2 linked regions of the Thiorhodovibrio frisius genome follow. The protein of the gene in region 1 interacts with the protein of each later gene in a pairwise test. Links are inferred from orthologs where the notes say so. Each region holds a gene or a part of one and is shown on either strand. Other genes may lie near its edges.

Region 1 (2,926 bases):
GGCGCAGGGGTTCGAGCAGTTCGCGTTCGTAGTCGATGGCCTCGGCCAGGGAGCGCTGCTCGCTGGTCAGCGGGTGTTTGCGCCGTGTCTCGCTAAAGCGCGTCATCAGCCGTTCGGTCTGGGCCTCGAGAAAAATCAGCCGTGGGATGATGCCCTGTTTGCCGAGCGACACCAACACCTGTGGTAGCTGGCGCAGATCGTCCGGGTTGCTGCGTGCATCGATGCCAACGGCGGTGCCAACGCACTCCGGGCACAGGACCGGTTCGCTCTGGAGTAACCCCAGAGCCAGCTCGCTTAGCAGGAACAGCGGCAGGTTATCGATACAGTTATAGCCGATATCTTCGAGCGTATTGAGCGCCACGCTCTTGCCCGCGCCTGAGAGTCCACTGACGATAATGAAGTCCATGGTTGGATAGGCCTATCTTGGAGTCAGGTGCTGGAATCAGGGGCGCAGGATTCAGGTCCAGGCCTCGCGGGTGCTGTACTCGGCCTCCCAGGCCGGCGCATCGGCGGCCAAGAGTTCCGCCTGACGCTCGGCCAGGTCGGCTCCGGCATCATAGCCTCGAATGCGCAGAATTTGACTGCGCACGGCGGTCTCGAGCAACACCGCGAGATTGCGCCCGGGTGCCACTGGAATGGTGATTTCCGGCACTGCGATGCCGAGAATGGTGCGCGCGGACAGGCTGCCGAGCAGGCGGTCGACGCCGGCCAGTTCGCTGCTGTTGTAGATCCGCATGCTGATGACCAGTTTCAGGTGGTCTGTCTCGCGCACTGCGCTCTCGCCGAACATGGCGCGAATATTGAGCACACCAAGGCCGCGCACTTCGAGAAAATCGCGCAGCAGGGGCGGGCAGCGTCCCTCAATGATCTCCGGCGCAACCCGAGCGAATTCAGGCGCGTCATCGGCGATCAGTCGGTGGCCGCGCGCGATCAGCTCAAGCGCCAGTTCACTCTTGCCGATGCCGGGGTCGCCGACCAGCAGCACGCCCATGCCAAGCACCTCGAGAAAGACGCCATGCAAGGTGATGCGCTCAGCAAAGGCGTAGGTCAGCACATGTTGCAGGTGCTCGACAAGGTCCTGGTCGTTCAGGCCCGAGCCCAGCAGGGGCGTCTGTTCCCGCTCTGCAAGTGCGCGAAATTCCGGGTCAGGTTCCAGCCCGTCAGAGAAGATGACCGCAATGGGTTGGGCGGTAAAAACCCGCGTCATCATGTCGGCGCGGGCGTCCGGGTGCAGATCGCCTAAGTAGGCGGATTCGGCCGGGCCGATAATTTGCACCCGGTTCGGGCGGATGCAGTTCATGGAGCCCACCAACCGCTGGCGCGGTGATTGGGGCGGATTAGTGAGAGGAATGGGCTCTGGCGGAGGCTCAAGCACCCAGCGCAGCTTGAGCGGCTTGCTCAGGCTGTCGACAAGTCGCTGCAGGGAGTCGATAGCTTTCACGCGACTCCGTTGGATGCCGACAGAGATGCCTGGGTGAGAATGTCGAGCAGTGCCTGTGGGCTCTCGGCGCTGCGCAGGCGCTGTCGGAGATGATCCTGGTTGAAGAGTTCCGCCAGCTTGGCCAATAGTTGCAGATGGGTCTCGTTGGCGCCCTCAGGCACCAGTAGCGCAAAGGCCAGGTCAATCGGTTGGTCGTCGATGGCATCGAAGGGGACGGGCTCGGCGATCTGGATGAAAGCGCCAATGGCGTCCGTGATCTCCGCCACGCGCGCATGGGGCAGCGCCACGCCATGACCGAGGCCGGTGCTGCCGAGGCGTTCGCGCTCGAGCAGGCGGTCGAATACCGCCTCGCGGCTGAGCTGGGGCTGCTCGCCAACCAACAGCTCGGCCAAGGTTTCAAGCAGCCGCTTCTTACTGCTGATGCTGGCCCCGGCGAGCACCCGGTGCTCGACGATAAGTTGCGGGGGAAACATGTGCGCTGGCTCTCCGGTGGACGAAACAAAAACCGGAGCCAGCATGACCGGCTCCGGTATGGGTCATCAGTGAAGGATGTCGGTAGGTTCGTTATTTGGACAACGGGTCAAGCAATGCGTTTGACCTCAGTCCTCCTCAAGCGCTTCCGATGCTGCCTCGTCGGTAGCGGCAAGTTCGGCGCTGGCCACTTTGGCACCGGGCGCGCGATGACTTTGGCGCTTTTCCTTGTACTTGAGCACCTGACGGTCGAGCTTATCGATCAGCCCGTCAATGGCGGCGTACATGTCCTCGTGCGTCGCATCGGCATGAACGTTGGCGCCATTGACGAGCAGGGTGGCTTCCGCCTTCTGGCGGAGCTTCTCGACACTCAGGATGACGTTGGCGTTGATGACATGGTCGAAATGGCGCTCCAGGCGGGAAAATTTACTATCGACATAGTCTTTGAGTGGTTCGGTAATGTCGACATGATGCCCGGTGAGCTTGATTTGCATAGGTTATGACTCCTGAATGGTCGAACGCGGCGATGGCCGGTGCAATGACTGGGGAATTTCATCACAAAAGAACCCTGGTATGAAAACCCTCTGTAATGAAAACCTCTGGCGTCATGCGAGCCGCTTGCGCTCGTTCGAGGGCGGGATGCCCATGGCTTCGCGGTATTTGGCGACTGTTCGTCGTGCCACCTTGATGCCCTGATCCGACAGAACCTCGGCAATTTTGTTGTCACTCAGAGGCTTATTAGGCGTCTCTGCGGCGACCAGTTTGCGGATAAAGGCGCGGATGGCGGTCGATGAACACTCACCCCCTGAAGTGGTGTTGACGTGACTTGAAAAGAAATATTTGAACTCGAAGGTGCCCCTGGGGGTGTGCATGTATTTCTGCGTTGTCACGCGCGAGACGGTGGATTCATGCAGCTCCAGCGTCTCGGCGATGTCGCGCAGCACCAGCGGGCGCATGGCCTCTTCGCCAAAATCGAAAAAGTCCTGCTGCAGCTCGACAATTTTGGTCGCTACC
Region 2 (3,085 bases), 2.0 Mb from region 1 along the record:
CTCGCCATTGGTGACCAGCCGGTCGGCGAGCCGGTAGGGCGCGAGCCAGGTTGGGTGGCGCGGATGTTCGTTGTCGTAGGCAAAGCCTGCGCCTGTGGCGCCGAGTTCCGTCATGCCGCCCTCAATGGCGGTGAAGGTGAGCGGAACTGCCTGCTCGGGGGCGCTGGTGTCGAGGTCGGATCGATAGGCCGGGCGCAGCGGGTTGAAGGCCAGGTGGTGCTTGATGTCGGTCAGCAGCAGTTCTTGATGCTGTTGCTCGTGGTTCAGGCCGATCAGAATGCGCTCCTGCGCGAGTCGCCAGTCTTCCCCGTCGCACTCTTGGATCAGCCGCTGCATGCCGTGGTCGACATGTTTGCGGTAATCGTAGACCTCGGCCACCGTTGGTCGTGACAGTAGCCCGCGCTTGGCGCGCGGCCAGAAGCCGCTCTCGGTCTGTTCATAGTAGGAGTTGAACAGATGATCGAAGCGCGAATGGAATACTTGGTAGCCGGGCAGCAGCGGGCGCAGCAAAAAGTTCTCAAAGAACCAGGACACATGCGCGATATGCCATTTTGGCGGGCTGGCTTCTACCGCAGTTTGCAGTCCGTAGTCTTCGATGGCTAGGGGTTCGCAAAGCTGTTCGGAGAAGGCGCGCACTTGCAGGTAACGCTGCGCGAGTTGCTGGCGCGTGGGTTCGGCGGCTGTCTGCATGGGGAACTCGTGATCGGCCGGAATGTTTGACAATGACCGGAACCCAAAGGGCGGTGGGCCGGTTCAGTGATGAGGTGAAAAAAAGCGGTATTGTACCCGATAAGCAATCCAAAGGGCCGAATCGGTCTTGTGGTCGGGTCGGAAGCCTGGTGAAAAGTTGGGCCAGAAGTGGGATAGAAAGCGGGTCAGAGTCAGAAAAAGGTGACGCCAACCTGAAAAAGCTTTTCGACCTCGGGCACGCGCTGGCGGTCCTGGATGAACAGGATGACGTGGTCGTCGGATTCGATGATCAGGTCGTGATGAGCAATGAGAACATGGTTGCCGCGCACGACGGCGCCGATGGTGGTGCCTTTGGGCAGGCGGATGTCCTCGATGGGGCGTCCGACCACCTTGCTTGAGTTGGCATCACCGTGGGCGATGGCTTCGATGCCTTCAGCCACGCCGCGGCGTAGCGAATGGACCATGACCACGTCGCCCCGGCGCACGTGGCGCAGTAGGCTGCCGATGGTGGCTTGCTGTGGAGAGATGGCGACATCGATGGGGCCGCTCTGCACCAGATCGACATAGGCCGGTCGGTTGATCAGCGCCATGACTCTGCGCGCCCCCAGGCGCTTGGCGAGCATGGCGGAGAGAATATTGGCCTCGTCGTCGTTGGTGACAGCGCAGAAGACATCGGTGTCGGCGATGTTTTCTTCGAGCAGCAATTCTTCATCCGCCGCATCGCCGTGGAGCACGATGGTGCGCTCGAGGGTCTCGGCAATCTGGCGGCAGCGGGTGAGGTCGTGCTCGATAATTTTGACCCGGTAGTGGGATTCGAGCGCGCGGGCGAGCCGGGTGCCGATGTTGCCGCCGCCGGCGAAGATCAGGCGCTTGTAGGGCTTCTCCAGCCGGCGCAGTTCGCTCATGACCGAGCGGATGTGCTTGGGCGCGGCGATGAAAAAGACCTCGTCATCGGCCTCAATCACGGTGTCGCCTTCTGGGTGGATGGCTCTGTCGTGGCGGTAGATGGCGGCCACGCGACTTTCGATGTGTGGCATGTGTTCGCGCAGGGTGCGCAGCTCGTGGCCCACCAGCGGGCCGCCGTAGTAGGCACGCACTGCCACCAGGCGCACCCTGCCTTCGGCGAAGTCCGTTACCTGCAGAGCGCCGGGATGCTCGATCAGGCGCATGACATAGTCGGTGACCAGTTGCTCCGGGCTGATGCGCACATCGATCGGGAAGGCACTGCCGTCGAAGAGTTTCTCTTGCTCCAAAAAGCTTGGCGCGCGCACGCGGGCGATTTTGGTCGGGGTGTGAAACAGCGTGTAGGCTACCTGACAGGCGACCATGTTGGTCTCGTCGCTGTTGGTCACGGCGATGATCATGTCAGCATCTTCGGCCCCGGCGCGCGTGAGCACGTCCGGGTGGGCGCCGTGGCCTTCGAGGGTGCGCAGGTCAAAGCGGTCCTGGAGTTCGCGCAGGCGGATGGGGTCGAGGTCGACCACGGTGATGTCGTTGGCCTCGCTAACCAGATTGGCGGCGACTGAGCTGCCGACCTGGCCGGCGCCGAGGATAATGATTTTCATAGGGGGTGTCCCCGCTCTCGTGGCTCAGCGCCGCTCTTTGATCTCAATGCCGAGCGAGCGCAGCTTGCGGTAAAGATGGGTGCGTTCCATGCCCGCCTCCTTGGCCATTTTGCTGACGTTGCCATTGTGCTTCTCGAGTTGGTAGTCGAGATAGGCTTTCTCGAACAGTTCGCGCGCCTGGCGTAACGGCTGGTCAAAGGACACCATGCCTTCAAGCGGCTGGGTCGGCACCACGGGGGCGCTGCCGAGGGCGGTTTCAACCTCTCCTGGGGAGATCTCGTCACCCGCGCCCAGGATCATCACCCGCTGTACCAGGTTTTTCAGCTCGCGGATGTTGCCGGGCCAAGGGTAATTGCGCAGGAAGTTTTGCGCGCCGACGCTGAAGTGCCGGTAGCTGAGTTTCTCGTGGGTGGCGAAGTAATCGACGTAATAGTTGAGCAAGTCGGGGATATCCTCGGGGTGCTCGCGCAGCGGTGGAATGTGCAGAGGGACCACATTTAAGTGATAGAAGAGATCCTCGCGAAAGTGCCCGGATTGGACTTCTTCTTTCAGATCCCGCTGGGTGGCGGCGATGATGCGCACGTCGATGGGCACTGGCTCGCTGCCGGCGACGCGCAGAAAGGAGCCGGTATCAAGCGCGCCGAACAATTGCCCCTGGGCCTCAAGGTCCATGTCGGCGACTTCATCAAGCAGCAGGGTGCCGCCAGCGGCCTGCTCCAGACTGCCGTAGTGGATGCGCTGGTTTTCCTCGCTGCCGAACAGCTCTCTGGCTGCGTTGCCACGGGCGATGGCGGAGGTGCCAAGATCGACAAAGGGCCGCTCCTTGCGCG

The links.
Region 2: the proteins of ptsN (region 1) and trkA interact in binary tests that used the Escherichia coli proteins (3 or more experiments, as listed by UniProt). The link is inferred for Thiorhodovibrio frisius from one-to-one orthologs.

The regions. Positions count from the first base shown.
Region 1 is NZ_CP121471.1:5,049,042-5,051,967, forward strand. Bases 177-2,877 are described here. They hold ptsN (PTS IIA-like nitrogen regulatory protein PtsN), read right to left. Parts: upstream 1,915-2,877; coding sequence 1,438-1,914; downstream 177-1,437. Other genes in these bases: rapZ (RNase adapter RapZ), read right to left, coding at 177-406; hprK (HPr(Ser) kinase/phosphatase), read right to left, coding at 458-1,441; hpf (ribosome hibernation-promoting factor, HPF/YfiA family), read right to left, coding at 2,041-2,406; Thiofri_RS23030 (RNA polymerase factor sigma-54), read right to left, coding at 2,518-2,877. Outside these bases: more of rapZ, read right to left, coding at 1-176; more of Thiofri_RS23030, read right to left, coding at 2,878-2,926. UniProt on the Escherichia coli protein: Seems to have a role in regulating nitrogen assimilation.
Region 2 is NZ_CP121471.1:3,021,838-3,024,922, reverse strand. What follows is about bases 69-2,928. They hold trkA (Trk system potassium transporter TrkA), read right to left. Parts: upstream 2,256-2,928; coding sequence 882-2,255; downstream 69-881. Other genes in these bases: Thiofri_RS13895 (sigma-54-dependent transcriptional regulator), read right to left, coding at 2,280-2,928; egtB (ergothioneine biosynthesis protein EgtB), read right to left, coding at 69-690. Also shown: more of egtB, read right to left, coding at 1-68; more of Thiofri_RS13895, read right to left, coding at 2,929-3,085. UniProt on the Escherichia coli protein: Part of the constitutive potassium transport systems TrkG and TrkH. May regulate the transport activity of TrkG and TrkH systems. Binds to NAD(+) and NADH.